DNA from 4 places in the Streptomyces sp. NPDC014995 genome. Region 1 is predicted to be linked to each of the others. Evidence: riboswitches for the same ligand, from Rfam matches in the RefSeq annotation. Region 1 holds a riboswitch; each other region holds the start of a gene.

What was found. A riboswitch is a leader RNA that binds a small molecule or an ion and turns the genes downstream of it on or off. The one in region 1 is predicted to bind cyclic di-AMP.
Region 2: linked by a shared signal. The riboswitch ahead of ACF1A1_RS28770 (transglycosylase family protein) and the one ahead of ACF1A1_RS10045 (NlpC/P60 family protein) in region 1 are both predicted to bind cyclic di-AMP.
Region 3: linked by a shared signal. The riboswitch ahead of ACF1A1_RS11125 (transglycosylase SLT domain-containing protein) and the one ahead of ACF1A1_RS10045 (NlpC/P60 family protein) in region 1 are both predicted to bind cyclic di-AMP.
Region 4: linked by a shared signal. The riboswitch ahead of ACF1A1_RS04410 (M23 family metallopeptidase) and the one ahead of ACF1A1_RS10045 (NlpC/P60 family protein) in region 1 are both predicted to bind cyclic di-AMP.

Annotation. Positions count from the first base shown of each region.
Region 1 is NZ_JBIBVX010000004.1:93,307-100,758, reverse strand. Features, by position in the region: gene ACF1A1_RS10055 (hypothetical protein) at 1-219, shown strand, start outside; gene ACF1A1_RS10050 (tellurite resistance/C4-dicarboxylate transporter family protein) at 120-1,172, opposite strand; gene ACF1A1_RS10045 (NlpC/P60 family protein) at 1,418-2,596, opposite strand; cyclic di-AMP (ydaO/yuaA leader) riboswitch at 2,605-2,779, opposite strand; gene pcrA (DNA helicase PcrA) at 3,062-5,542, shown strand; gene ACF1A1_RS10035 (M23 family metallopeptidase) at 5,623-7,137, opposite strand; gene ACF1A1_RS10030 (esterase/lipase family protein) at 7,383-7,452, opposite strand, start outside.
Region 2 is NZ_JBIBVX010000015.1:170,873-178,324, forward strand. Features, by position in the region: gene ACF1A1_RS28750 (nucleoside triphosphate pyrophosphohydrolase) at 1-636, shown strand, start outside; gene ACF1A1_RS28755 (sel1 repeat family protein) at 680-2,209, shown strand; gene ACF1A1_RS28760 (cytochrome P450) at 2,206-3,522, shown strand; gene ACF1A1_RS28765 (transglycosylase family protein) at 3,706-4,767, shown strand; cyclic di-AMP (ydaO/yuaA leader) riboswitch at 4,972-5,138, shown strand; gene ACF1A1_RS28770 (transglycosylase family protein) at 5,143-5,835, shown strand; gene eno (phosphopyruvate hydratase) at 6,192-7,452, shown strand, end outside.
Region 3 is NZ_JBIBVX010000004.1:317,156-324,607, reverse strand. Features, by position in the region: gene ACF1A1_RS11145 (glycosyltransferase) at 1-656, opposite strand, end outside; gene ACF1A1_RS11140 (GNAT family N-acetyltransferase) at 859-1,926, opposite strand; gene ACF1A1_RS11135 (carboxymuconolactone decarboxylase family protein) at 2,345-2,806, shown strand; gene ACF1A1_RS11130 (HAD family hydrolase) at 2,851-3,675, shown strand; gene ACF1A1_RS11125 (transglycosylase SLT domain-containing protein) at 3,697-4,173, opposite strand; cyclic di-AMP (ydaO/yuaA leader) riboswitch at 4,177-4,357, opposite strand; gene ACF1A1_RS11120 (polyprenyl synthetase family protein) at 5,369-6,379, shown strand; gene ACF1A1_RS11115 (outer membrane lipoprotein carrier protein LolA) at 6,667-7,452, shown strand, end outside.
Region 4 is NZ_JBIBVX010000002.1:17,791-25,242, forward strand. Features, by position in the region: gene ACF1A1_RS04400 (PrsW family intramembrane metalloprotease) at 1-9, shown strand, start outside; gene ACF1A1_RS04405 (aldo/keto reductase) at 143-1,087, opposite strand; gene ACF1A1_RS04410 (M23 family metallopeptidase) at 1,226-2,248, opposite strand; cyclic di-AMP (ydaO/yuaA leader) riboswitch at 2,256-2,415, opposite strand; tRNA gene ACF1A1_RS04415 (tRNA-Met) at 2,723-2,796, opposite strand; gene ACF1A1_RS04420 (dihydrofolate reductase family protein) at 3,040-4,167, opposite strand; gene ACF1A1_RS04425 (MarR family winged helix-turn-helix transcriptional regulator) at 4,295-4,810, shown strand; gene ribA (GTP cyclohydrolase II) at 4,925-5,560, shown strand; gene ACF1A1_RS04435 (ASCH domain-containing protein) at 5,573-5,953, opposite strand; gene ACF1A1_RS04440 (NUDIX domain-containing protein) at 6,085-6,765, opposite strand; gene ACF1A1_RS04445 (DUF4406 domain-containing protein) at 6,768-7,166, opposite strand; gene ACF1A1_RS04450 (DeoR/GlpR family DNA-binding transcription regulator) at 7,228-7,452, opposite strand, start outside.

The sequences.
Region 1 (7,452 bases):
GCGACGATGCTGGTCACCGGCGTGATCCTGGTGGGCCTCAACCAGGCGGACGACCAGCAGGTCGACAACATCAAGATCGGCGTGAAGCTCGCCCTGCTGATCGTGATCCTCGGGCTCGTCTACGTGAAGCGGGACGACGAGAAGGTGGAGAAGCCGCTGTTCGGCCTGGTCGGCCTGCTGACCGTGGCCAACATCTTCATCGCGGTGCTCTGGACCTGACGGACGCGCGGGCGGCCAGGACCGCCCCCAACGGTGGCGGCCAGCCAGGCCGCGACTGCGACCCACAGCAGCGCCTGCCCGGGGCCCTTCAGCCACGGGACGTCGACGGCGGCGGCGACGGACAGGGTCGCCGCCGCCGTCATCCCCATCGGGAACACCGTCGCCCAGCGGCGCAGGTCGTAGCGCGGCCGCGGCCACCGCACCTCGGCGAGGAGTAGCGCGGCGTACCAGCTCAGGTCGAGGATCAGCAGCACGACGGTCACCTTGCGCAGGGCGTCGCTGTCCTCCTCGTTCCACAGGTACAGGCCGCCGCCCTCGGCCCCGAGGAGCCGCGCGCCCGCCAGTGCCGAGATGGCGAGCGCGCCGCCCGCCACCCAGAGGTCCCCGGCGCCCTCGGCCACCTGCCGCGGGTCGAAGCGGGGCAGCGCGAGACCGTAGAGCACCAGACCGAGCCAGAACAGCACGAGCGCGATGTGCGCGAGCCAGGCCGACGCCACGGCGCGTGCCAGGGTCGTGCCCAGTACGGCCAGCCCCTGTGTGGCCACGCAACACAGGAACATCGTCCCGGGCATACGCCGCCCCCAGTGCCGTACGACGTCCACCAGCAGCACCGGCCACAGCACCGCCGCCAGCGCCAGCAGCGCCCCGGCGAGCGACTGCCAGCCGAGCGCGGAGACCCGGGTGCCGAGCACGGCGGTCGCCGCCACGGCCGTGAGCGCGGCCGGTGTACCCGCCGCGGCCCGCCACACCTCGCGCTCCCACAGCAGCCGTACGACGAAGTCCGCCGCCAGCGCCACCCAGGCGGCGCCCGCCAGCGCGAGGGCGATCCGGGACAGCACCTCGTACCCGGTCAGACGCAGACCGATCGACAGGATGCCGGTCGCCGGCACAGCGGCCCCGGCCGCCGGCGGACGCTGCGCCCGCCAGGAGCGCAGGGGGGAGGAGCCGGGCATGCGGCCGATGGTAAGGAGCGCGGAGCGGCTTGCGCGGGGGCACGCGCGCGGGAGCGGGGAAATACGCGCGGGCGCAGGACAGGCGGGGACTCCTCAACACCGCACCCCTCGGCGCAGGGGCAGGAGGTACGCCGCCGCGAAACGCACCTCCACGCGCGCGTGCCCCCGGCCCACCGGGCCGGGGGCGATCGCTCAGGCCGACAGCTCAGCCCGGTCGCTCAGGCCCGACAGCTCGGCCCCGTCGCTCAGGCAGGTCGCACCACGCTGTGGATCGACGACTCGCCGTCGTAGAACACCGACTCCTCGCGCACGTACGTGCCCGGCTTCGGGGCGTGGATCATCATGCCGTTGCCGATGTAGATGCCGACGTGGGTGACGTCGTCGTAGAAGAAGATCAGGTCGCCCGGCAGGGCGTCGGCGAGGGGGACGGTGGTGCCCGCGTTCACCTGGTCGTAGGTGGTGCGCGGAAGGGTGACGCCGGCGGCCTTCCAGGCGGCCTGGGTGAGGCCGGAGCAGTCGTAGGACTCGGGGCCCGTGGCGCCCCAGACGTAGGGCTTGCCGATCTGGGCGCGGGCGAAGGCGAGCGCCTTCTCGGCCTTGGTGGCGTAGGACGAGTCCGTGGACGAGGACGAACCGGTGCCGGACGTACCGGTGCCCGACGAACCGCTCGTGCTCGACGAGGCGTCGCTCTCCTGCTGCGCGGCCGCCGCCTCCGCCGCCTGCTGCTGCGCCAGTTCCGCCGCCTTGCGGGCGGCCTCCTGCTGCTTCTGCCGCTCGATCGCGGCGAGCCGCGCCTTCTCCTCCGCCGTCAGCTGCGACAGCAGCGCGCGTGCGGTGCTCAGCTTCTTCTGGACGGTGGCCTTGGCGGTCTTGAGGTCGTTCTGCGATTCGGTGAGCGTCTGGAGGCTCTGCGCGGCCTCCTGACGCTTCTTCATCGTCTCCGACTGCTCGGTGACGTAGTCGTCGACCGCGTCCTTCTGCCGGTCGGTCAGCCGGCTCATCAGCTGGTTCTGGTCGAAGTAGTCCTGCGGAGTGTCCGCCAGCAGGAAGGTCGCCGTGTCGGGCGCGGAGGCACCGGTGCGGTACTGGGCGGCCGCGAAGGAACCCAGCTGCTCCCGCGCTTCGTTGAGATTCTGGGTGCGCTGGGCCACGTCGTCGAGGAGGGAGTCGACGCGCTGGCGCTGCTTGGTCGTCTTCTCCTTGGCGGCGTTGTACTTCTCGGTGGCCGACTCCGCCTGGCGGTAGAGGTCGTCGACCTTCTTCTCGACCTCCTCCAGGCTCGGCTTGCCGTCGGTGGAGGGTGCGGCGTCGGCCGTCTGGGAGAGCAGGGCCACCGAGGTGAGGGCGGCGGTGGCGAGGGCGGGCGTGCGTAGGCCTGCTACGCGCGTACCCGTGGGGCGCGGCTTGCGGTGCTGCGACGCCAAGGGAGGCGACTCCTTCCGTGTTCCGCCTACCGGGTTAGCTGTCGGGTTCGGGCGGGTGCTTCGGAAGGGTTGCCCTACGGCTCGTCCCCGGAAGGGGAGTCGGGCCGATTCACCCCAAGGTCTCGGTGGGTCCCCGGCTCCGGCTGCCGCGAGGGGGCACGCCGGACTCGGCGGAGGCCGCGCGGCCCGGCGAGGTTCGCCGGTGGAGGTCGTACGGCCTGCCCGGCACGGTAGCCAACTCGTGTGGCCCCTGTGAAGGTTGATGGGTGATATGCCCGATACATTTTCGTGACCTCGGTCCGGGTTTCCCGATTCGTCGCACAGCGTGACCAGGTCGTCCTGGAGGGTGAGAGGGTGCCGGGCGGGCGGCACCGGAAGATCGTCGGCTTCCGGAACCGGGGGAAAACCGGGATGTTCTGGGGACGGCGGCCGGTTGTCGGTGGGGCACCCTAGACTCGGAGAGCGATGAGCAGCCTCTTTGACGACAGCTTCCTGGCGGACCTCCAGGCCCCGCGCGGCCACGACGAGGAACCCCCGCCACCGCCCGAGGGCGATCACACTCCGGAGCCGCTTCCGGACGATCTGTTCGGCGGGAAGTTCGACGTGCCCCCGGACCGGGACGCCTACTACCGCGACGGCGCCCCACGCCCGGCGATCGACGCCGCGGCGCTCCTGGAGGGGCTCAACGACAACCAGCGCGCCGCCGTCGTCCACTCCGGCACCCCGCTGCTCATCGTCGCCGGTGCCGGCTCCGGCAAGACGCGCGTGCTCACCCACCGCATCGCCCACCTGCTCGCCGAGCGCCACGTCCACCCGGGCCAGATCCTCGCGATCACCTTCACCAACAAGGCCGCCGGTGAGATGAAGGAGCGCGTCGAGCAGCTCGTCGGCCCGCGCGCGAACGCGATGTGGGTGATGACCTTCCACAGCGCGTGCGTGCGCATCCTGCGCCGCGAGAGCAAGAGGCTCGGCTTCACGTCGTCGTTCTCGATCTACGACGCCGCCGACTCCAAGCGTCTGATGGCCCTGGTCTGCCGCGACCTGGACCTCGACCCCAAGCGCTTCCCGCCGAAGTCCTTCAGCGCCAAGATCAGCAACCTGAAGAACGAGCTGATCGACGAGGAGGACTTCGCCGCCCAGGCCGCCGACGGCTTCGAGAAGACCCTCGCCCAGGCATACGCCCTCTACCAGTCGCGGCTGCGCGAGGCGAACGCCCTGGACTTCGACGACCTGATCATGACGACGGTCAACCTGCTCCGCGCGTTCCCGGACGTCGCCGAGCACTACCGCCGCCGCTTCCGGCACGTGCTGGTCGACGAGTACCAGGACACCAACCACGCCCAGTACGCCCTCGTCCGCGAGCTCGTCGGCACCTCCGAGCACCCCGTCGACGTCCCGCCCGGCGAGGACGACCTCCCGCCGGCGGAGCTGTGCGTCGTGGGCGACGCCGACCAGTCGATCTACGCCTTCCGGGGGGCGACGATCCGCAACATCCTCCAGTTCGAGGAGGACTACCCGGACGCGACGACGATCCTGCTGGAGCAGAACTACCGCTCCACGCAGACGATCCTCTCCGCCGCCAACGCGGTCATCGAGCGCAACGAGTCCCGCCGCCCCAAGAACCTGTGGACCAACGCGGGCGCGGGCGCGCGCATCACCGGCTACGTCGCCGACACCGAGCACGACGAGGCGCAGTTCGTCGCGGACGAGATAGACCGCCTGACGGACGCGGGCGAGGCGAAGGCCGGCGACGTCGCCGTCTTCTACCGCACCAACGCCCAGTCCCGTGTCTTCGAAGAGATCTTCATCCGCGTCGGCCTGCCCTACAAGGTCGTCGGCGGCGTCCGCTTCTACGAGCGCAAGGAGGTCCGGGACGTCCTGGCCTACCTGCGGGTCCTGGCCAACCCCGAGGACTCGGTGCCGCTGCGCCGCATCCTCAACGTCCCCAAGCGCGGCATCGGCGAGCGCGCCGAGGCCATGATCGACGCCCTCGCCCAGCGAGAGAGGATCAGCTTCCCGCAGGCACTGCGCCGCGTCGACGAGGCGTACGGCATGGCGGCGCGGTCGACGAACGCCGTGAAGCGGTTCAACGTGCTGATGGAGGAGCTGCGCACGATCGTCGAGTCGGGCGCCGGCCCGGCGACGGTCCTGGAGGCCGTCCTCGAACGGACCGGTTACCTGGCCGAGTTGCAGGCCTCGACCGACCCGCAGGACGAGACCCGGATCGAGAACCTCCAGGAACTCGCCGCCGTCGCCCTGGAGTTCGAGCAGGAGCGCGGGGAGGAGTCGGTGAGTCTGGCCGAGTTCCTGGAGCAGGTCGCCCTGGTCGCCGACTCCGACCAGATCCCCGACGAGGACGAGGACGGCTCCGGCGTCATCACCCTGATGACCCTGCACACCGCCAAGGGCCTCGAATTCCCGGTGGTGTTCCTGACCGGCATGGAGGACGGCGTCTTCCCGCACATGCGTGCCCTCGGTCAGACCAAGGAGCTGGAGGAGGAGCGCCGCCTGGCTTACGTCGGCATCACGCGCGCGCGGGAGCGGCTCTACCTGACCCGGTCCGCGATGCGCAGCGCGTGGGGACAGCCGTCGTACAACCCGCCCTCCCGGTTCCTGGAGGAGATCCCGGCCACGCATGTCGACTGGAAGCGGACGGGAGCCACCTCGCCCGTGTCCTCCGGTCCGGCGTCCGCGGTGGCGGCCTCGCTGTCCTCGTCCCGCTCGCGGTCCTCGGCGGCCGGCGCGTCCGGTTTCGCCACCCGGCGGACCGCGGAGCAGTCGGTGGTCTCGCTGGCCGTCGGGGACCGCGTCACGCACGACCAGTTCGGGCTCGGCACGGTCGTCGGGGTGAAGGGCACGGGCGCCAACGCGGAGGCGACGATCGACTTCGGCGACACCAAGCCGAAGCGGCTGCTGCTGCGGTACGCGCCGGTGGAGAAGCTGTAACACCCCGGTCCCGGGCCGCTCACGAAGAAAGCCCCCGCTGAACAGCGGGGGCTCGCACGGCGGACCGGCCGCGGCTTGCTCTACGTCGGGTCGAGGCCGTGGCTGCGCAGCCACGACAGCGGGTCGATCGAGGAGCCCCCGCCCGGCCGGACCTCGAAGTGCAGGTGCGGACCGGTCGAGTTGCCGGAGTTCCCGGAGTACGCGATCGGGTCGCCGGCCTTCACCGTGGTCCCGGAGGCGACGCGGTAGCTGGAGAGGTGGCAGTACCAGGTCTCCGTACCGTCCTTCGCCGTCACGATCATCATGTTGCCGTAGGCGCTGTTCCACTGGGTGCGGACGGTGCCGTCGGTCGCGGCCAGGACCGTGGTGCCGTAGGAGACCGGGAAGTCGATGCCGGTGTGCAGGGACATCCAGTTGATGCCGGACTGGCCGTAGTAGGCGCTCAGTCCGTGCCGGGCGACCGGGAGGGCGTACTTGGGGCGGAGCCGCTCCTTGCGGGCCGCCTCCGCTGCCGCCTTCTTCTTCTCGGCTTCCTGCTGAGCCTTGAGGTCGATACGTTCCTGCGTCCGGCTGGCGCGGTCGGCGAAGGCGTCGGCCTCGGCGGTGAGGGTCTGGAGCTGGGAGTCCAGCTTGTTGTTGGCGGTGGACGGTTTCACCGCCTGCGTGTCCGGGGCGGCTGCCGAGGTGTCCTTGTCGTCGCCGGTCAGCGTCCCGACGGAGGCGGCGGCGATGCCGGCGACGCCCATCACACAGGCCGAGGGCACGGCCACGGTCAGCAGCGCGGAGCGCTTCGGGGGCGTACGGCGCCGGGAACGGTTGGCGTTGCGGGCCGCGGCGCGCGTGGTGGGAGCCGGGGCGGCATCCTCCTGGTCGTCGAGGAGGGGGTCCGCCGAGACGGCGGGCAGTTCGCCGGTGGAGGCCAACTCGCCCTCCTCCGCGCGGTGTTCCTCGTACGCGGCGGGCTCGTCGTAGCCGTTCTGCTCGAAGCCGCTCTGCTCGAAGGCGGCGGTGGCCTGCTGGTCGAAGGGCGGCTCGGCCGGCTGCTCGTACTCGTCGGGGCCGGACGTGGCGGGGCTGCCGTCGGAGTTCCACTGCGTGGCGTCGTAGGCACCGGTGTCGAAGGCCTGTGTGCCCCATTCCCATTGCTGGGTCTGGTCGGCGGGCCCACCGGACTGGTCGGCCTGCTGCCAGGCGCTCGCGTCCCACTGTCCGCTGGTGTCGGCCGCCGGGGTCTGCTGCGGGATGGCCGACAGGTGCTGGTAGCCCGTGCCCCAGGCGGTCGTGTCGTACGCGCCCGTGTCGTAGGCGGCGTGGTGCTGGGCCGCGTACGGGTCGTAGTTCGACGTCTCCTGGCTGCCCGTGGACCACTGTCCGGTCTCGTACGCACCCGTCGGGGTGCCGTCGGCCGGGAGGTCGCCGAAGAGGGGGTCGGCCGCGAAGTGGCCGGTGGTGTGCGCGCCGGTGTCGTAGGCGTTGTAAGGGGTGAAGTCGCCGTACTGGGCTTCCTGGGAGTCGTACGACGCGTAGTGCGCCGCGTCGGCGTCGGAAGCCGGAGCCGGGGTGGTCAGGGTCCCCGACGGGTGACGATCGTTCACCAACTTCTCTCTCGCCTCGACAACAGGGGCTGCCAGAGCAGTGCGGTGACTGTACCCGGCGGTACGCGGGCACGACAATCTTCGGCAGGTTTCGTGCCCGGGGGAAAGGGGCAATCGGCCCTGTTTCGGGGGAGGGTGGGCGCGAGTTTTGGCTCTTTGTTCGAAGTGTGTTCGATGTCAGGTGGCTGTCGGACGGCTGTGGGGCCGCTTTTTTGGGGCGTGGCCGGCCGTACGGCTGGACCTTCTCAGGCCACCGTCAGGTCGTCGGTGTGCCCGGCCGGCACGGCGGTTTCCGTCCGGTCGGCGTCGAGGGCC
Region 2 (7,452 bases), on a different contig from region 1:
CCCGCCTCCTACGACCTGCCCGGCGCCCGCCTCCTCGACCTCGTCCAGGTCATGGACCGCATCCGCGCCGAGTGCCCCTGGTCCTCCCGGCAGACCCACAAGGGCCTGGCGAAGTACGGCATCGAGGAGGCCTACGAACTCGTCGAGGCCATCGAGGACGGCGACCGCGACGAACTCCGGGAGGAACTCGGCGACGTCCTCCTCCAGGTCGTCTTCCACGCCCGTATCGCGGCGGAGGACGAGGAGTCCCCCTTCTCCATCGACGACGTCGCGGCCACGATCGTCACCAAGCTCATCCACCGCCACCCCCACGTCTTCGGCGACGCGACAGCGACGACACCGGAGGAAGTGAAGGAGCACTGGCTCCGCACCAAGGCGGTCGAGAAGCGCCGGGAGTCGGTGACCGACGGCATCCCCCTCCACCAGCCGGGCCTGGCACTCGCGGCCAAGCTCAGCTCACGCGTGCGCTCGGCGGACCTGGACGTCCCGCTCCCGCCGGCCGAGGGCATCGGCCACGAACTGCTGGCGCTGGCGGCCCGGGCGGAGTCGGAGGGGGTCGACCCCGAGGCGGCGCTCAGGGCCGCGGCCCGGGCTTACCGGGATGCGATCCGGGCGGCCGAGGGAGTGGGGGATTAGTACGGTGGGCTCCTGATTCCGGTGGCGGGCGCGGGGGGCGGGTATGGAACGGGAGCCGGGGGAGCCGACGGCTGAGCGGATGGTGCGTTCCGCCGGTGACCGCGTCGACCTGAGCCACGGCATCTTCCACGCCCCCGTGATCGGGGCCCAGTACAACTACGCGCCCGTTCCCCTCCCCGTGACGCCCGCCGACAGCTGGCCCCGCCTGCGCACGCTCCGCCGTCTCGCCCTCGGCATCCGCCCCGTCCGCCGCTTCGGCGACGAGCCCACCCTGCCGCCGTACGTGCGCCGCGACGCCGACGCCGAACTCGACCGGATCGTCGCGGACCGGCTGCGCGCCGGCGGACTGGTCGTGGTCACGGGTGAGCCGTTGTCGGGCAAGTCGCGCACGGCCTGGGCCGCGTTGCGACGGGTGGGCGGCAGGGTCCGAACCCGCGTCCACAACGCCCAGCCGGGCGCCGACCTGCGCGGCCTGCCCACCGCCCTGCGCGGCCGCGACCGCTCCGGACACCACGTCGTCTGGCTCGACGACCTCGAAGGGCACCTCGGCGAGCAGGGCCTGACAGCCGGCCTGCTGGCGGAGTGCGTCCACGAGGGCGTCCTCGTCCTGGCCACCATGCGCGACGAGGCGTACGACACCCACCGCTTCGGGGACGGGCCGGCGGCCCGCGTGCTGAGCGGGGCGGCCAGGGTGGAGCTGACCTGTCGCTGGAGCGGGACCGAACTGGCCCGTCTCGCCGAGGCCGAGGATCCGCGGCTCGTGGACGCGCGGCGGCATCGCGGCTCCCTGGGCGTCGCCCAGTTCCTCGCGGTGGGACCGGAGTTGTGGGAGGAGTGGCGGCGGGCGGGCCGGCCGACCGCGCGGCCGAGCGGGCACCAACTGGTGCACGCGGCCGTCGGCATGGCCCGCTGCGGGGTCACGGCGGCCCTGCGGTTGTCGGCGTTGGAGGCCCTGACGGGCGGACCCGTGGTGGCGGAGGACCTGGCCTGGGCAGCCAGGCCCCGGCTCGGCGTCGTCGGCCTTCTCGTCCCCGGCGCGGAGGTCGGCACCTGGCGGGCGAGCGGGCCCCTGGTGGCAGACGCCCTCCGATCGCCGGACATGCCACCGGTGCGGGCCGACGAGTGGCTGTTCGCGGCCAAACTGGCGCGGCAGCACAGCCGGGGCGACTTCGGCACGGTGGTGCAGGCGGGCCGCGAGGCCCTGCGCACAGGGGGAGAGGTGGGCAGCGAGTACTCCGCGCACGCCCTCGCCAGACTCGCCGCCCTGGCCGGGGACGACACCGACGCCAGGTTCTGGTACCGGAGGCTGGCCGACCTGAACCCGTCCTGGGGCGCTCACGTGTTCGCCGAGTACCTGGTTCAGCAGGGAGAGACGGCCGACGCCGTCTCCCACTACGAGACCGCGGCCCAGGCCGGTAACCGCATGGCGGCAGAGGCCCTCGGCCCCCTCCTCCTCGCCCGGGCCGAACACTGGCTGGCCAGAGCCGCCGAAGCCGGCTCGGAGCCGGCCGCCACCCGGCTCGCGGCCCTCCGCGAGGCCCTCGCCGAAATCCCCGCTACCGTCAAGGAGTGACCGACCAGCCCCACCCCCCGACCGACACCCCACCGGCGCCCGCCCTCTTCACCTGGGAGTTCGCCACCGACCCCTACCCCGCCTACGCCTGGCTCCGCGAGCACGCCCCCGTGCACCGCACGAAGCTCCCCAGCGGTGTGGAGGCCTGGCTGGTCACCCGGTACGCGGACGCCAAGCAGGCCCTCGCCGACCAGCGGCTGTCCAAGAACCCCGCGCACCACGACGAGCCCGCGCACGCGAAGGGCAAGACCGGTATCCCCGGTGAGCGCAAGGCCGAGCTGATGACGCATCTGCTGAACATCGACCCGCCGGACCACACCCGCCTGCGCCGCCTCGTCAGCAAGGCGTTCACCCCCCGCCGCGTCGCCGAGTTCGCCCCCCGCGTCCAGGAGCTGACCGACAGTCTGATCGACCGGTTCGCCCCGCGCGGCACCGCCGACCTCATCCACGACTTCGCCTTCCCCCTCCCCATCTACGCCATCTGCGACCTGCTGGGCGTGCCCCGGGAGGACCAGGACGACTTCCGCGACTGGGCCGGGATGATGATCCGGCACGGCGGAGGCCCGCGCGGCGGTGTCGCGCGGTCGGTGAAGAAGATGCGCGGCTACCTGTCCGAGCTCATCCACCGCAAGCGCCAGGCCCTCCCCGCCGAGCCCGTCCCCGGCGAGGACCTCATCTCCGGTCTCATCCGTGCCTCCGACCACGGTGAGCACCTCACCGAGAACGAGGCCGCGGCCATGGCCTTCATCCTCCTGTTCGCCGGCTTCGAGACCACCGTCAACCTCATCGGCAACGGCACCTACGCCCTTCTCACCCACCCCGACCAGCGCCACCGGCTCCAGGACTCCCTGGCCACCGGCGACCGCGCCCTCCTCGAAACCGGCGTCGAGGAACTCCTGCGCTACGACGGCCCCGTGGAACTCGCCACCTGGCGCTTCGCCACCCGCCCCCTGACCATCGGCGGCCAGGACATCGCCGCCGGCGACCCCGTCCTCGTCGTGCTCGCGGCCGCCGACCGCGATCCGGCGCGTTTCACCGACCCGGACACGCTCGACCTCTCCCGCCGCGACAACCAGCACCTCGGCTACGGCCACGGCATCCACTACTGCCTGGGCGCCCCGCTCGCCCGTCTGGAGGGCCAGACGGCGCTCGCCACCCTCCTCACCCGCCTGCCCGACCTCCGGCTCGCCGTCGATCCGGCCGAGTTGAGGTGGCGCGGCGGCCTCATCATGCGCGGACTGCGCACACTGCCCGTGGAGTTCACCCCCCGTCCCGCCCCCGGATCGTCCGCACCCCCCGCACCCGCCCGCTGACCGACCGTTATGTGCCGGTCCCGCGGAGCAAAGGTGACCATTCCTCAACTCTGTGATCTTCACGTGATCTGTGCGGCATTAACTTGTGACAAGTGATCGTCTGCCTATACGTTCACTCGTCAGCGCGGCGCCCCGGCATCACCCGCCGCGCGGGTCACTGCTGTCTCGAGAAAGGCCCCCCGCATGCTCTCCGGGAACGGTCGTCACCGTCGCCCCCGCCAGGCCCCGGCCCTCCTCGTCGCGGCCGGCGTGACCGGCTCCGCCATCGCCATCCCGCTGCTCGGCGCCACCGGTGCGAGCGCCGCCGACGGCACCGTGTGGGACAGGGTGGCGGAGTGCGAGACCGGTGGCTCCTGGAGCGCCGACGAGGGCAACGGCGAGTACGGCGGCCTGGCCCTGACCCAGGAGGACTGGGAGGCGTACGGCGGACTCGACTACGCCTCGCGGCCCGACCTGGCCAGCCGCAACCAGCAGATCTCCGTCGCCCAGAAGCTCCTCGCCGACCAGGGTGTCGGCGCCTGGGGCACCTGCGGGCTGACGTCGGGGCTGAGTGAGGACTCGGCTTCGGTGGACGTCGACACCGGCGTGGCGGAGGACTCGTCCGACTCCTCCATAACGTCCGGCTTGTCGGATCTGTCCAAGGGGTCGTCCGGCTCCTCGAACTCCTCCGGTTCCTCCGAGGGTTCCGGGGACGCCTCCGCCGACCCGTCCGCCGAATCCTCCGCGGACTCCGCGAATACGCCCTCCTCGCCCCCTTCGTCCTCTTCCTCCTCTACGCCGGACAACTCCTCCACGTCCGATACGTCCACCGGCTCCGGTGCGAGCGGCGTGCAGGCGGGGGGCGGCTCGGCCGCGGCGGCGCCCGAGGCGGACGACTCGGACAAGTCGGGTCAGAGTGCGGGTTCTTGGAGCCTCGTCGACACCGGAGCGGTCGACTCCGGGTCGACGGACAGCGGTTCCGCCGACACCGGTTCCACCGGCTCCGGCCGCCACCGGGGCGGCACCGCCGACGAAAGTGCGACCGACGGCACGTCGGCCGCCTCGTCCGGCCGTCACGCCGCCGGCACCCTCAGCGGCACGGCCGGCGCCTACACGGTCCGGGCGGGCGACTCGCTCACGTCCATCGCCGACTCCCTTGACCTCGACGGCGGATGGCGCGCGCTCTACGCCGAGAACAAGGACCTCATCGGTGCCGACCCGGGCAACATCGTCCCCGGTCAGACCCTTGCCACAGGGGTCCAATAGGGCGGAAAAGCCGAGAAAACGGCGGGAGTTCACGTCGCACTTCGCACTGAATGTCCGGTTTGGTGAAAGTGTGGGATGAGTCTCAGAAGCCCTGATCGTCTTTGAAATTCCGGCGATCGCGTGTCTACGGTCGTGACCGCTCGGCAACCCGAGCCCCGGCTGCCGCAACGCCGAATCCTGCCAGTGGCCGCCCGGGAACAGTCGTCGCGTCAAGCGCCGCAGGCAGGAGCGGGGGACCCAAGGTAAGTGCCGCACCGGGCAGTTGACGGCGGCGGCTAGGGGTGAAGCCACGCCTCCCGTGGAGGAGTGGCCGGGCAACTCAACCGGCCCGAACCCGACAGCTCACCTCGCAGGCGTCGGTGAGGGGATCGATCCATGCTGTTTTCCGTCAAGGGCAAGCACCGTCGTCCGTCCAAGGCCACTCGCGCCCTCGCCATCGCGGGTGTCACCACCGCCGCCGTGGCCGCCCCGCTGATGGCGGCCGGCACCGCCTCCGCCGCCACGGCCTCCGAGTGGGACGCCGTCGCCCAGTGCGAGTCCGGCGGCAACTGGTCCATCAACACCGGCAACGGTTACTACGGCGGTCTGCAGTTCTCCGCCTCCACCTGGGCCGCGTACGGCGGCACGCAGTACGCCTCCACCGCCGACCAGGCCAGCAAGGCGCAGCAGATCGAGATCGCCGAGAAGGTGCTCGCGGGTCAGGGCAAGGGCGCCTGGCCGGTCTGCGGCGTCGGCCTCTCCAACGCCACGTACAACGGCGGCTCCTCCTCGTCCTCCTCCGGCGGTTCCTCCAGCGGCTCCTCGGAGAGCACCCGCTCCACCGAGCAGCAGAGCGCCTCCCGCTCCGCCGAGCGTCCGGCCGCGAGCCAGAAGACGGTCACCACCCCGACCGGCAAGAAGGTCGAGAAGGGCGACGGCGAGTACAAGGTCGTCCAGGGTGACACCCTCAGCATCATCGCCGAGAAGCAGAACGTCGAGGGCGGCTGGGAGAAGCTGTTCCAGCTGAACAAGGACATCGTCGAGGACGCCGACCTCATCTACCCGGGCCAGCAGCTGCACCTCAAGTGACATCCGGCTGCCAGTAAGGCCGCAGGCCCCTCACGGACGAGGTCCGCACGCTGAAGACCTCGTGAGGGTCCCCCCCGTCCCCACGGGCTCCCCGCCCCGGTGCGTCTTCCCCCGTACGCACCGGGGCGGGGTTTTTCCATCCCGGGCGTGGTCCGCGGTTCGCTCCTTGTTCCCGGGATTCCCCCGCCCTCTTTGTTCCGACCGGGAACAATGTGTACCGTCAGTCTGTCCACGGGACGGTCGGTCGGCTGCCGACGGCCCCGGGACGGTTAGGCTCTAGTCGCTGGGCTCAGCGGGCTCCATCACGGTCCGCGTGCTCCGCACTACCAGCGTCACATCCCAAGAAGGAGATGCTCGTGCCGTCCATCGACGTCGTCGTAGCCCGGGAAATCCTGGACTCCCGAGGCAACCCCACGGTCGAGGTCGAGGTCGGCCTCGACGACGGCAGCACGGGTCGTGCCGCCGTCCCGTCCGGCGCCTCCACCGGCGCCTTCGAGGCCATCGAGCTCCGCGACGGTGACCCGAACCGCTACCAGGGCAAGGGTGTCGAGAAGGCCGTCCTCGCCGTCATCGAGCAGATCGGCCCGGAGCTGGTCGGCTACGACGCCACCGAGCAGCGCCTGATCGACCAGGCCATGTTCGACCTGGACGCCACCGACAACAAGGGCTCCCTCGGCGCCAACGCCATCCTCGGCGTCTCCCTCGCCGTCGCCCACGCCGCCTCCGAGGCCAGCGACCTCCCGCTCTTCCGCTACCTGGGCGGCCCGAACGCGCACCTGCTGCCGGTGCCGATGATGAACATCCTGAACGGCGGCTCGCACGCCGACTCCAACGTGGACATCCAGGAGTTCATGATCGCCCCGATCGGCGCGGAGTCCTTCTCCGAGGCCCTGCGCTGGGGCACCGAGGTCTACCACACCCTGAAGAAGGTCCTGAAGAGCAAGGGCCTGTCCACCGGCCTCGGCGACGAGGGCGGCTTCGCCCCGAACCTCGGCTCCAACCGCGAGGCCCTCGACCTCATCCTCGAGGCCATCAGGGAGGCCGGCTACACCCCCGGCGAGCAGATCGCCCTCGCGCTCGACGTCGCCGCGTCCGAGTTCTACAAGGACGGCTCCTACACCTTCGAGGGCAAGGAGCGCTCCGCCGCCGAGATGACCGAGTACTACGCCGAGCTCGTCGAGGCGTACCCGCTCGTCTCCATCGAGGACCCGCTGTTCGAGGACGACTGGGAGGGCTGGAAGACCATCACCGCCAAGCTCGGTGACAAGGTCCAGCTCGTCGGTGACGACCTGTTCGTCACCAACCCCGAGCGTCTGGCCCGCGGTATCGAGGAGGGCGCCGCCAACGCGCTGCTGGTGAAGGTGAACCAGATCGGTTCGCTCACCGAGACCCTCGACGCCGTCGAGCTGGCCCAGCGCAACGGCTTCAAGTGCATGATGTCCCACCGCTCCGGCGAGACCGAGGACGTCACCATCGCCGACCTCGCCGTCGCCACCAACTGCGGCCAGATCAAGACCGGCGCCCCGGCCCGCTCCGAGCGCGTCGCCAAGTACAACCAGCTGCTGCGCATCGAGGAGATCCTCGACGACGCCGCGGTGTACGCCGGCCGCAGCGCGT
Region 3 (7,452 bases), 220 kb from region 1:
AGACCGGTGGCGCAGCCGAGGCCGGGGTCGGCGGTGAAGGGCGCGGTGAGTTCGGTCAGCCAGCGCGGGTCGGCGACCACGTCGTCGTCGGTGAAGGCGATCACCTCGCCGCGCGCGGCCTCGACGCCCTTGTTGTGCGCGACGGCGAGACCGGGCACCGGCTCGGTCACGTACCGCACGCGCTCGGCGTACTTGCGCTCGATCAGGTCCCGGGTGGTGTCCGTCACCGGCGCGTTCTCGACGACGACGATCTCGAAGTGCGGGTGGTCCTGGGCGAGCATCGAGTCGAGCGCGTGAGCGAGCCGGTCGGTGCGTTCGCGGGTGGCGATGACGACCGTGGTGTCCGGCACGGGAGGCGCCGTGACGGGCGCCCCCACCGGCTCGGGCGCCCCCACCGGCTCCTCGACGATCCGCTCCCGGGCCAGGCCGGCGAGGACCGCTTTCGGGTCGGCGCCCTCCGGAACCCGCCCGAGCAGCGTGCCGACCGGTCGGCCACCCCTCCTGACCAGGCAGAACACCTCGCCGTGCGTGACGGGCGGGCTGCCGGGGCCGGATCTCAGGACGGCCTCGGCACCCTCCAGGTCCAGCTCGGCGACCTGAACAGCCCCGATGTCGAGGAACCGCCGGATCTCCTGCTCCACACCCGCACGGGACATGAACCCCCCTGACGTCATGAACCCCCCTGACCTCATGAACCTCTGTGACCTTGTGAATCCTCCGCCTGGCACGGGCCCTCCCGCGGCACGAGTCCTCTCCGTCGCCCGGCACGGGCCCTCCCGCGGTACGAGTCCTCTCCCTGCCATGACTCCCGCTCTTGCCATGACCCCTCCCCACCCCCACCACGAACCACGAACCGCGTCACGCCGACCGGCGCAGCCGGCCCGCGTGCCTCAGGATCCGTGCGGCCGCCGCCGCGAGCCTCGGCCGGTTCCGCACGAAGTGGTGCGCGCGGCGCGAGGGCTCACGGCTGAGCCAGTGGAGCGCGGCGCCCGTCCCCGGGCGCGTCCACGCTCCCTCGTAGACGGGCAGTTCACCCGTCTTCAGCGAGTCCTTGTACTCGGCCGCGCCCCGCCCCAGGTCGAGCAGGCCGATGCCGTCGGCGGCCGACGCCTCGGCCATCCGCAGATGCAGCACCAGGCCGGGTGAGTACTTCGAGAACTCCGGGTCGTACGCCGGGAACCAGCAGGCCAGGACGGTCGTCGAGCGCAGTCCGAAGTGCGCGGCGATCGGCCGCTCACCGGCGTAGAGGACGGACAGCGTGCCGGAGCACTCCGGGGCCCGTGTCACGGAGAGCGTGTCCACGAGCCGGATGATCCAGCCCTGCGCGAACCGGTCCCGGCGGCCGGTCCTGCGGTACTGCGCCGACTTCCAGGCCATGAGCGCGCGCAGCGCGGCCGGGTCGCGTTCGTCGAACACGAACCGCAGCGGTCCGACCTGGCGACCGAGCCTGCGTTCCTTGGCGAGCGTCGTCTTCAGGAACTTCGGTGACTGCGCGCGCAGGACGGACTCGTAGGTCTCGTACCCCTTCTCCACGTCGATGACGTAGGCCGCGTACTCGGCGGCCGCGTGCGGGACGAACAGCCCTTGTTCCGCCTCCAGGTTGTCGAAGGCGAAGCTCGACAGGGAACACGCCCGCATCAGTTCGTCGGCGTTCAGCCCGGTCCCCGGGCCGAGCACGGCTCCCTGGGCGTCCGAGACGCCGTACGCGAGGGCCTGGCCCTGGCCGAGCCGGCCCCGCTCGTGCGGCAGGAAGCCGACCGGCTCACGCCCCTCGTACACCACCGCCACCCGCGCGCGGGACCGTACGCGGCCCACGGCGTCGGTGAACTCCGGTTCCATGAACGGGTTCCGCGCAATCGTCGATGCGGCGCGCAGCGCCCGCCACCGCTCCCGTTCCCCCTCGCCGAGCTCCTCGGGCCTCAGCACACGAATACGTCCACTGCTCAACCTGACCCCCCGATCAAGTCCCCCCTGGACTCTTTGGACGGTACCGCTCCAGCCAGTTCGGGCGGTAGGTAGCGGAGCATGTTGTTGCCAACCGGTGCAGAGGCCTTTAACCGGTCCGTACCCGGCGTTGCGGCAGAAAGCCGTTTCTCGCCCTGCCGCGACCCTGCCGAATTTTTGCCCGCGCTTTTCTTCGGCGGCCCTGTCACATCTTTCGCGCCCGCTCCGTCAGTGCGGTGGAACCGTCAGTGCGGTGAAGACGCCGGTGCGGCCGAGGCACCCGCCGAGCACCCGCACGCACCACTCACTCGCACGTGCTCACACACACCGCACCTACTCACACACCGCACCTACTCACACACCGCACCTACTCACACTCACGCACCGAAGGAGACCGGCCATGCAGGCTCGGATGAAGAACCCCGCGTACATCCTTCCCGGCGCCGCGAAGGGCGTCGGCATGCTCCTCCAGGCCATCGGCGAGGGCGGCCTGCCGCGGGAGCTGGCGGAGATCGTCGGGTTGCGCGCCAGCCAGATCAACGGGTGCAGCGCCTGCGTCCACGGGCATGTGCACAACCTGCGCAAGGCGGGGGTGAGCGAGGAGCGGATCGCCTCCGTCTCCGCCTGGCGCGAGGCGCCGTTCTACGACGACGCCGAGCGCGCCGCGCTCCAGCTGACCGAGTCGGTCACCCGTCTCGCGGACCGCTCGCACGAGTGCGTGCCGGACGCGCTGTGGGACGAGGTGGCCGACCACTTCGACGAGAAGCAGCTCTCCGCGCTGATCCTCGTCATCTCGCTCACCAACCTGTTCAACCGCCTCAACGCCACCATCAAGGAGCCCGCGGGCATCACTTGGGACTGAACGGGCGGTGAGTTGGAGGCGGCCGGGATCCGTATTCTCTGATCATGGCCGCACCCCTCGCACACGCCGCGCGCTGCGCGTACTCCCTCATCGCCACCGACCTGGACGGAACGCTGCTCCGCGGCGACGACACGTTCTCCGACCGGTCGCTCGACGCGCTCGCGCGGGTGGCGGCCGCCGGCGCCCGCCACCTCGTGGTGACGGGCCGTCCGGCGCCCCGGGTGCGGCCGCTGCTGGACAACCTGCACAGCAGGGGGCTGGCGGTGTGCGGCCAGGGCGCGCAGTTGTACGACGCCGGCGCGGACCGCCTGCTGTGGTCGGTCACCCTGGACCGGGAACTGGCCGAGACCGCCCTCGGCAAGATCGAGGCGGAGGTCGGTCAGGTGTACGCGGCCGTGGACCAGGACGGCGTCGACGGGCTGACGCTCATCGAGCCGGGCTACCGGATGCCGCATCCGACCCTGCCGGCCCTGCGTGTCCACTCGCGCGACGACCTGTGGTGCGCGCCGATCAGCAAGGTGCTCCTGCGCCATCCCACCCTGTCCGACGACGAGTTGGCGGCGACGGCCCGCTCGGTGGTCGGCTCGCTCGCGACCGTCACCATGTCGGGGCCGGGCACGGTGGAGCTCCAGCCGTGCGGCATCACCAAGGCGACGGGCCTGGCGCTGGCCGCCGAACACCTGGGTCTGGGGCGGCAGGACACACTCGCCTTCGGCGACATGCCCAACGACATCCCGATGTTCGACTGGGCGGCGCACGGCGTCGCGATGGCCAACGGCCACCCCGAACTGAAGGCGGTGGCCGACGAGGTGACGACATCGAACGAGGACGACGGCGTGGCCGTCGTCCTCGAACGCCTCTTCCCCTGAGTACCGGTGGGGGAGCCGGGATCAGTACGGGCCGAAGACGTTGTCGATCGAGCCGTACCGGTGCTGCGCGTAGTGGCAGGCGGCGGTGATGTTGGCGACCGGGTCGTACGGGTCGTACGAGGTGCCGGCCACGTGGTACGCGGCGAAGGTCGGGTCGATGACCTGGAGCAGGCCCTTGGACGGGGTGCCCTTGGCCGCGTTGGAGTCCCAGAGGTTGATGGCGTTCGGGTTGCCGGACGACTCGCGCATGATGTTGCGGTAGATGCCGTTGTACGTGCCCGGAATGCCCTTCTCAGCCATGATCGCGAGCGACTCGCGGATCCAGCCGTCGAGGTTGTTGGGGTACCCGGCGACCGTGGTGGCCGGCGTCGTGCCGGCCGCGGAGGCGCTGGTCGCGCCGAGGAGCGGGAGGGCGAACACGGCGGCGCCGGTGCACATGACGGCGACGGTCCGGGTGAGACGGGTGCGGGCGCGGCGGGGCTGGGCGGCAGCGGGCATGGCGAAGTTCCTCTCCGGCGCCTGCGGGGTGAGCTGTCGGGTTCGGGCGGGAGGTGCCCGGCCGGCCGCCGTGGGGGTACGGCGACGCGACTTCACCCCGAGCCGGTCCCGTACGTGCGATGACGTACGGCCCGGCGTCCTACCTGGGTCCCCCGCTCCTGCCGTGCGCGAGTGTTCGTCGATGGGTGGCGAAGGGCGGCGGCAGGATTAGGCGTCCGCCCGACTGGCCGGGAACGTATGCGAGGGCACATGTCCGGAACAAGTACCGGATTCACAGAACACCCCTATTGACCTTGATCGGAGGCCTATGGGGTGCTTGATCCTTTGCTGTCGTCAAACGTCAACTCACTTACCGGAAAAGCGGAATAACAGCGTCCGGCGTCGGTCGTGGCATCGATGGTGAAGTGAGCCAAGTCACCACCCTTAACAAGAGGGGTGAATCGGACAATAAACCTCAAGTCCCTTTTATGGGACGCGATGTGGGGCGGCGCGGCGCGGCCGGCCGAGTGTGGCCGGGAGGGTGAAGCCCGTCGCCCACTTCCGGTGGGGCCGGCTCCGCGGTCGGCACGGGAGGAGAGGGTGAGGGTGAGGGCGGGGCGCATGGGAGGCAGGCGTGATTCCGGTCACGTACGGACCCCTCACCGGAGTGCGCGGCGGCAGGACCGGACCGGTGGCGACCGCGGCGCGCATCCCCCGGCGTGCCGTCACCCGGCCAGGTGACGGCGGCCCGCCACGTACTCGACCCGGCCGCACGTCATACGGGCCGCGGCCGCCGAGAGGCACCGGTTCCGGACGAGCCGGCCTGCTCAGGTCGCCGGGGAATGTGTGAGCAGACCCTTGGGACGGCAAGGGAAAGGCATGGCCGTCGTGGAGAGGGCGCCGTCGCGGAGGGGGCGCCCCTCGGGGACGCGACGTCTGCCTTCCGCCTCCGCGCGGGACATGAATCACCGCTTCCCGGTCAGTCGATGAATGTCCGCCCGTGTCGATGGATCGGAAAGGTGCCGGTCGTGATCCGAAGCCGCCCGGGCTGATCCGGACACCTCCCGGCGCCTCCCGGTCGAGCGACCGGGGACCGGGGGACGTGGGGGCTTATCGGTGATCGAAACGTGACCGGATACGCTGACTCGAGTGATGGCAGCGACCTATCGACAAACCGTGTAATCGCCAGTAGACACCAGCAGACAGGAGACCCCTCGTGACCGTCGTCGGGCCGTTCGGGCTGAGCGTGCGGGACCAGGCTCTGGAAGCCGATGTCCAGGCCGGATTGGCGGCTGTCGAGGAAGGCTTGCTCGAGGCCACCAAGAGTGAGGTTCCGTTCATCACGGAGGCCGCCCAGCACCTGGTGCGGGCGGGCGGGAAGCGGTTCCGGCCGCTGCTCGTGATGCTCGCGGCGCAGTTCGGTGATCCGTACGCGCCGGGCGTGGTGCCGTCGGCCGTGGTGGTGGAGCTCACCCACCTGGCCACGCTGTACCACGACGACGTGATGGACGAGGCGGCGGTACGGCGGGGGGTGCCGAGCGCGAACACCCGCTGGGGCAACTCGGTCGCCGTCCTCACCGGTGACTTCCTCTTCGCCCGTGCCTCGCACATCCTCGCCGACCTCGGGCCCGAGGCGGTGCGGGTGCAGGCGGAGGCGTTCGAGCGGCTGGTCACCGGGCAGATCCTGGAGACGGCGGGGCCGACGGACGGTCGGGACCCGGTCGAGCACTACCTCGACGTGCTCGGCGGGAAGACCGGGTCGCTGGTGGCGGTGTCGTGCCGGTTCGGGGCGATGATGTCCGGCGCCGACGACACGGTCGTGGACGTGCTGACGCAGTACGGGGAGCGGCTCGGGGTCGCCTTCCAGCTCGCGGACGACGTGCTGGACATCGCGTCGGACTCGCACGAGTCGGGCAAGACGCCGGGGACGGACCTCCGGGAGGGCATCCCCACGCTGCCGGTGCTGCGGTTGCGGGAGCAGGCGGCTCGGCTGTCCCGGCCCGAGGACATCGCGCTCTGCGAGCTGCTGGACTCCGACCTGAGCGACGACGCGCGGCACGCCGAGGCACTGGCGGCCCTGCGGGCCCACCCGGCGCTGGAACAGGCCCGGCGGGACACCGTGCGGTACGCGAAGGAGGCGCGGTCGGCGTTGGCGCCGCTGCGCGAGTGCGGGGCCAAGGCGGCGCTGATGGAACTGTGCGACGCGGTGGTGCACCGGGCCGGGTGAGGCGCCGCCCTCGCCCACCCGCCCGCCCGAGCGGGTGTCTTGAGCACCCTCCGGTCGCGCCGCCCCCGACGCCCTCCCCCTACGGGTAACCCCCGCCCGCCCCACCCCGTGTCATACCGCAGGCGTACGTGGAGTTGAGTCCTCGGGCTGACGAATGTGGTCGGCTGATTTGGTGAGATGGAAACCACGGAAATCACCACTCCTCACCGATTCGGGTGAGAATGGCGGCTCGGGTGGGGACCTTCGCGAGATGACCAGCCGCCGCCGACGACGGAGGTAAGGCACACATGGCACCGTACGCATCCGACGACAGCACGAACGCCGGGGAGGCCGACGACCCGCGCGTCGGGCGGCGCAAGGCCCTGCGGTACGTCGTTCCGGTCACCGTGGCGGGCGTCGCGGCGGCGACGATCGGGCTCGTCCCGGCGCTGGCCGACTCGGGCGACCCCGACCTGCCCAAGATCAGCGCACAGCAGCTCATCGAGAAGATAGCCGCATCGGACGTACAGCAGCTCTCCGGCACCGTGAAGATCAGCACCGATCTGGGCCTGCCCGACCTGGGCGGGCTGGAGAGCGGGCTGCTCTCCGAGGCCACGGGGGAAACCGGCGGCTCGTCCGCCGACCCGTCCGCGAAGCTCACCGAACTCGCCTCCGGCACGCACACCCTGCGCGTCGCCGCCGACGGTCCGGACAAGCAGAAGCTCTCGCTGCTGGAGAACGCCGCCGAGTACAGCGTCATCCACAACGGCAAGGACCTGTGGGGGTACGACAGCGCCTCCGACGAGGTCTACCACTCCACCGTCGAGGAGGGGTCGAAGGACGCCGAGGCGCCCGTGCCCGCCACGCCCAAGGAGCTCACCGAGGAAGCACTGAAGGCCGTCGACGACACCACGTCCGTCACCGTCGACGGCACCGTCCGGGTGGCCGGCCGCGACGCCTACAAGCTGCTGGTCAAGCCCAAGCAGTCCGGCTCGACCGTCGGTGCGATCAGCGTGGCCGTGGACGCGAGCACGGGGCTGCCGCTGAAGTTCACGCTGACCCCGGCGAGCGGCGGCGCCGCCGTCGTGGACGCC
Region 4 (7,452 bases), on a different contig from region 1:
CAGCCGTAGACCGGAAACCGTGCGCCGGAAAACGCGAACCGGAAAACCTGAGCCGGAAGCCGTGAGCCTGAAACCGTGACCGGCATGTCGTGAGCCCTGCGTCGTAGGGGCCGCCCCCCACCGGACACCGCAGTGCGGGCCCTTACACCGAGGCCTGCGTGAGCCGCCCGATCTCGGTCCGGGTCAGCTCCAGCTCGGCCACCGCCACCAGCGCCGGCAGCTGCTCCACGGTCCTCGCGGAGGCGATCGGCGCCGCCACCGTCGGCGGGGCCGCGAGCCACGCCAGGGCCACCGTGGCGACCTCGGTGTCGTGGGCGCGGGCGATCTCGTCCAGGGCGGCGAGGACCTTCTGCCCCCGCTCGGTCCCCAGGTGCTTGCCGGCCCCTTCGGCCCGCGCGCTGTCCACGGTCGTACCGGGCCGGTACTTGCCGGTGAGGAAGCCGGAGGCGAGCGCGAAGTAGGGCACGGCGGCGAGGTCGGAGGCGTCGGCGAGGTCCTGGAGCTCGCCTTCGTACGTGTCGCGCGAGACCAGGTTGTAGTGCGGCTGGAGGGCGACGTACCGGGCGAGGCCCTCGCGGTCGGAGAACTCCAGGGAGGCCCGCAGGCGTGCGGGGGAGATGTTGGAGGCGGCGATGTGCCGCACCTTGCCCGCCTTCACCAGCTCGTCGAGCGCGCCGATGATCTCCTCGACGGGCACCTCGGGCTTGTCGAAGTGGGTGTAGTAGAGGTCGATGTGGTCGGTGTCCAGGCGTCGCAGCGAGGCGTCGGCGGCGGCCTTGATGTTGGCGGCGGTCAGCCCCTGGAAGTCGGGGTGCTGGCTCACCTTCGTCGCGATCACGACGTCGTCGCGGTTGCCGCGGGCCTTGACCCACTTGCCGATCAGGGTCTCGGACTCACCGCCGCCGTTGCCCTCGGCCCACGCCGAGTAGGAGTCGGCGGTGTCGACGAAGTTGCCGCCGGCGGCCGTGTAGGCGTCCAGGACGGCGAAGGAGGCCGCCTCGTCGGCGGTCCAGCCGAAGACGTCGCCGCCGAGGGCGAGCGGGAAGACCTCGAGGTCGGAGGAGCCGAGCTTGCGCAGAGACGTCATGCTCTTCGTCAACGCCTCGGCCGGAGGCGCGCATTCCACGCCTCCGGCCAAGGGTTCGCAAACATCCGGGAAACGTCCGGGTCGTGTACGGGAGACCTCACCGACCCCCGGGAACCACCGGAAATTCCCCGGAAGACTTCAGAGGCTGAGCCCCTTGTCCCGCAGCCAGGCCGCCGGGTCGATGCCCGAGGCGCTGCCGCCCGGGTGGACCTCCAGGTGGAGGTGGGCGCCGGTGACGTTGCCGGTGGCGCCGACGCGGCCGATGACGTCACCGGTGGCGACCTTCTGGCCGACGCTGACGCTGATGGAGGACTGGTGGGCGTACCAGACCTCGGTGCCGTCGTCGAGGGTGAGCACGGTCTTGTACCCGTACGACCCGTCCCAGCCGGCCGACGTGATGGTGCCGCTGTGCACGGCCTTGATCAGGGTGCCGGTGGGGGCGGCGAAGTCGAGGCCCGTGTGGTACCCGGAGGACCAGTAGGCGCCGGCCTGACCGAAGGTGGAGGTGATGGTGTACGAGGAGGTCGGCAGCGTGTACTGCTTGGCGAGTTCGGCGAGGCGCTCGGCCTCGGCCTTCTTCGCGGCTTCCTCGGCGGCCTTCTTCTTCGCGGCGGCGGCCTTGGCCTCCGCCTCCTGCTTGGCCTTGGCGGCCGCATCGGCCTGTGCCTTGGCCGCGGCGGCCTCGGCGGCGGCCTGGGCCTTGGCCTCGATCTGGGTCTGCTGCGACTCGGCCTGCGCCATGATCCGGCTGCGCAGCGCCTCGCCGGCGTCGGAGGCGCTCTCGCTGCTGTCGTCCGCGGCGACGGTGGTGCCGAAGGTGCTGAGGGCGGGCGCGGACTCCTCGGGGGTGTCGTCGTCCGAGATCAGGGAACCCACGGAGGGGAGGTCCGGCATGGAGATGGAGACCGGCGGCTTGCCGGTGTTGGCGCTGGCCATGCCGCCCGCGCCGACGGCGGCTATGACGCCGACGCCGAGAACGGTGGAGCTGCGGGCGAGCCCGCCGCGCTGCTTGGCGACGCGGTGCCGACCGCGTACCGGGCGAATGGACTCCGCGGTGGGGTTCCACTCCTCCCAGGGGCCCTCGTCGGTGCGGTAGGTGCCGTAGCCGAAGGTCTGGCTGGGCGCGCTGGGGGCTTCTGGGGCAGGCCGGTTGGACGCCACGCGGGCGTACTCCTTTCCTTCCGTCGCCTACCGGGTTAGCTGACGGGTTCGGAGCGGGAAGGTCTCCTACGCGCGTATACCGGCCGTTGTTCCACGGCGGCTTACGCGTGATTCACCCCAAGGTGGTGGTTCCCCGGTTCCCTTACGGGATTCGGCGCGTGCGCACGGAGCCGCCTCTTGTGACGGCTGGGACGACCGCGCTGCGTTATCGAACGTTAATAGACGCGGGGCCGGGTTTCCAAGCTGTTCCTCTTGATCAACAACATTTCTGGCCTGGACTTTCGCCCCACGAGCGGTGAAAAACGGGCGAGTTGACCTCGCTCCGGCCACATCTCAGCAGTCACAACGTTTTTGATGGTGACTCAGTTGTGATGCGCAGGGCGCTCATCCGATCACGATCCGTGAGCTTGATTGAGCGAGTGAACACACCGAGGGCCGGAACCCTGTATCAGGATTCCGGCCCTCGACCTTCAGTAGCGGGGACAGGATTTGAACCTGCGACCTCTGGGTTATGAGCCCAGCGAGCTACCGAGCTGCTCCACCCCGCGTCGGTATGACACCAGTGTACGCCATCCGCGGGACACGAAAGACCAGGGTTGATCCGGGGCCTCTCTGGGGGCTTCCCCGGGGATCTCCCGGGGACCCCCTGGTGACCTCGGGGGATCTCCAGGGGACTTCCCCCTGGACCCCCGGGGCACCTCCGAGGGACCTCCCTGAGGGCCCGCTGCCGGGCTTCCCTACCGGGCTTCCCTCCGCAGGCTTCCCGAGGGACCTCCGCTCGGCCAATGGCCCTACAGGAGATGGCTGTTGGGCGCCTTGGCCCGCTCCTCGTACTCCGGGAGGACGACGACGTCCACACCCGCGGCCGTCAGCAGTCCGGTGCCGTCGGCGTCGGTCACGAAGGTGTCCGGCTCGCGCCAGGCCGTCACCACCCGGGGAACGCCCGCGTCGAGGACGAGTCGGGCGCAGGGGGTCGGGCGTGAGGAGCGGTGGGTGCAGGGTTCGAGGCTGGTGTAGACGGTGGCCGTGGCCAGACGGGGGTCGCCGGGGTCGATCTTGGCGAGGGCCGCCTCCTCGGCGTGGACGACGGGGTCGCCGGCCTCCCGGGAGTGGCCGCGCGCCAGCTCGGTCCCGTCGGCGGCCACCACCACCGCGCCCACGCTGAACGCCGTCCGCGACGGCGGGCAGGCGGCCGCCAGCTCGCAGGCGAGGGCCAGCCAGTGCCGGTCGGCGGCGGTGGGGAGCGGGCCGGCGCCGGGCGCGGTGGGCTCGTAGCGCATCAGGACGACGTCCTCGATGCGCCGCGTCTCCACGAGTCGCAGCCGTCCGCCCTGGTAGCCCCCGGGACCGAAGAGCCGGGGGGCGTCCGGGGTGCCCACGAAGAGGGGGGCGAGGACGAGCTGGAGTTCGTCCGCCAGGCCTTCCTGGAGGAGCTGGGTGTGGATGGTTCCGCCGCCCTCGACCATCAGCCGCCGTACGCCCCGTACGTCGTGGAGGTGTTCCAGGAGCCGCCGCCAGTCGAGGCCGGGGCCGAGGGGCACGACGTCGGCCGCGAGGCCGAGTGACCGCGCGCGTTCGGCGCCCTTGTCGGTCGTGTAGACGACCTTCTCGCCGCCGGTGTGCCAGAACTTCGCCGCCGGATCCAGCTCGCCGGAGCCGCTGACCGTGACCTTGAGGGGGTACTCCGGCCTGCCGGCCGCCAGGCGCGCGGCCCGGCGTTCGGGCGAGTTGACCAGGAGGCGGGGGTTGTCGGCGCGGATGGTGCCGGCGCCGACCAGGATCGCGTCCACGGAGGCCCGCACCTCGTCGACCCGGTCGAAGTCGGCGGGGCTGGAGAGCAGCAGGCGGTCGGGGCCGGTGTCGTCGAGGTAACCGTCGAGGGAGACGGCTGCGGACAGCAGGACGTACGGGTACGGCATCGGCGCGGTCTCTCCGGGCGAGGGGCTGTGGGCTCTGGGCTGAGGGCTGAGGGCTGAGGGCTGAGGGTACGGGGCCGGACCGGCCGCAGCCCTTGGTTCAAGTTTGAAGCAAACCTACACTGGGGGTATGACGATCCGCTGGCTCACCCCCGAGGAGCAGCGCGCCTGGCGCGCGTACGTCGCCGCCTCCCTGCTCCTGGAGGACGCGATCGACCGGCAGCTTCAGCATGAGGCCGGCATGCCCCACCTGTACTACTCCATCCTGGCCAACCTCTCCGAGGTCCCCGAGCGACGCCTGCGCATGACCGATCTGGCGGAGAAGCTGAAGATCACCCGCAGCAGGCTGACGTACGCGGTGACGCGCCTGGAGAAGGACGGACTGGTGCGGCGCGAGAACTGCCGCTGGGACAAGCGCGGGAGCATCGCGGTCCTGACGGACGAGGGCATGGCGGTCCTGGAACGGGCGGCGCCCGGCCACGTCGAGACGGTCCGCGCCTCCCTCTTCGACCGGCTCACCCCGGAGCAGGTCGGGCAGCTCGAGGAGATCTGCACGCACATCGCCCAGGGGCTCCAGGGGGACGACGGTGCGGGCGCGCCCGAGGACGTCCCGTGGCGCAGACGTTCGTCGCCCTCCTGCTCGTGAGTCGCGCCACAACAGCATTGCTTCAAATTTCAAGCATGAGGTAGTGTCTCGACCGTCGGAATGCTTCAAAACTGAAGCAGAACCGCCCTGTCCACCGGACCCGGGAGAATCCTCATGCTCCAGACCCCCGCCGCCACCCCGCGAGCCCGCGTCCGGGTACCGCTGCGCTTCCACGACGGCTACTCGGTCGACGCCGAACTGGTCACCTTCCACGGCCTGGTCGACGGCCAGGAACACGTGGCCGTCGTCCTCGGCGACCCCGGCCCCCGCCCGCTGGTCCGGCTGCACTCCGAGTGCCTCACCGGGGACGTCTTCGGCTCCGCCCGCTGCGACTGCGGTCCCCAGCTGCGCGAGGCGGTCGAGCGCATAGCCGACCGCGGCGGCGTCCTGCTCTACCTCCGCCAGGAGGGCCGTGGCATCGGCCTCTACAACAAGCTCGACGCGTACGCCCTCCAGGACCAGGGCCTGGACACCTACGAGGCGAACGCCGCCCTCGGCCTGCCCGAGGACGGCCGGGACTACACGGCCGCCGCCCAGATGCTGAGCGCCCTGAAGGTCACCGCCCTGGACCTGCTGTCCAACAACCCGGACAAGGCCGACCAGCTCCGCACCCTGGGCATCGACGTCCACGACCGGGTGCCGACGGGCGTCTTCACCACCCCGCACAACGTGCGCTACCTGCGCGCGAAGGTCCTCCAGACGCAGCACACGCTGCCGCTGGCGGACCTCACGGAACTCGGCGTGGGCTGACGCCCCTCCACTTCAGGCCTTCTCCTCCACCCACCCGGAACGCCGGGCACACCACGGGCGTGTCGTCCCGCACCGGCGCGCCTGCGCGCTCCGGAACCGGCGGTGACCCGCACGCCACTCCTCCAGGCCGGCGTCACCCTCCCCCTCGGCCGCCGCATGCTCCCGGGTCACGCCGGCGAAGGTGGTCCCCTCCGCGCCGGTGATCTCGACGGTGGCGACGGAACGGCCGTCTCCGTCGAGGAGGGCGAGGCGCTCACCGACGTACTCCAGGCCCTCCGTCTCCTCCGGGTACTCCGCGAGCAGCCCGGTGGTGGCCGTCCTTCGCCCGGACAGGACGGGGGAGTTCAGCCGGACGCGTATCCGGTCCGCGATGCCGAGCTCCATCGCCCGCATGCCGTCGACCCCTGGCCACATCTGTCGTCACGTCACTTTTCTCCGGTCACGCGCGCCGAAGGGATACGCGTGCCTAAGGGCCATGTGGGGCGAAGGGTCACGCGTGCCGAAGGGGTACGCGCGCCGAAGGGTCACGCGTGCCGGAAGGGGCCGTCGAGCGCGGCCCACTGGAGGAGCATGATCGTCTTCGCGTCGGCGATCGCACCGCTGCGGACGTGAGCGAGCGCCTCGCCGAAGGGCAGTTCCACGACGGTGATGTCCTCGCCCTCGTCGGCCACACCGGCCGTGTCCGCGCCGGGCACCGATCCGTCGTAGGGCGCGGCGAAGAAGCTCAGGCGCTCGGTGACCGAGCCGGGGCTCATGTAGGCGTCGAAGACGTGCTCGACCTCGTGCACGGTCCGGCCGGTCTCCTCCTCGGCCTCACGGCGGATCGCCTCCTGCGGGTCGTCGCCGTCCAGCAGCCCGGCCGCGGTCTCCAGGAGCATGCCGTCGGGGTGCCCGTTGACGTAGGCCGGCAGCCGGAACTGACGGGTCAGCAGGACCGTATGCCGCTCGGGGTCGTAGAGCAGGATCGTCGCGCCGTCGCCCCGGTCGTACGTCTCGCGCCGCTCGCGGCTCCAGTGGCCGTCGTTGTGCCGGTAGTCGAATGTGGTGCGGCGCAGGACCGACCAGTCGCAGGCGAGGACCTCGACGTCACGGATGCGGACCCGGGGGTTCCCGGTCAGGTCGCGCCCTTGGCGGTCGAGTCCGGTACGGCCGCGGGGGTCGGGGAGTTCGATGCCCGGTCGCCCCGGTTCACTGCTCTCCGTCATCGTCAGCCCCCGACCGCTGTGCCGGTGACGGTCGCCGCTCCCGGTGAGGTGGGTGTGGCCGTGAGGACGGCGAGGTCGGTGTGGACGTCCTTGCCCCGCGCACGAGCCCGCGCCACCATCCGGTCGGCTCCCTGCGAGGGCCCGCCGATGCGCAGCACCGCGTCACAGCGGTCGAGGAGGCGTTCGGCGACCGGGTGGAACAGCTCCTCGAAGAGCGGGTCGCCGGGCCCGGTGCTGCCGGCCGTCTCCAGCAGGGGCAGCGCGAGCGCCTCACCGGTGACGGGCAGGTGTCCGGCGCGGAAGAGGGCGAGGGCGGCCTCGTTCATGGCCCGTACGTTCGCGGCGAGCCTGGCGGGGTCGTCGCCGGTGCCCGAACGGTACGGGCCGGCGACGAGGATCATCAGCGGTGGACGGGGCACGGCTCACTCCTTGGCTCGGGTTCCTGGGAAGGGCTGAGACGGTTCAGACGAGCAGCGTCTCGACGCCCGCCTCACGCAGGGCGTCCAGGGTCTGCGGGCCACCGGGGTGGGTGGCGGGGTCGGCCGCGGCGGCGTCGGTGACGAAGGTGTGCACGGCGTCGAGCGGGGCGACCCGACTGAACGCGCGTACGCCCAGCTTGGTCGCGTCGGCCACGGCGACCGTACGGCCGGCCTGGCCGAGGCCCGCCTGCTTGACGGCCGCGTCGTC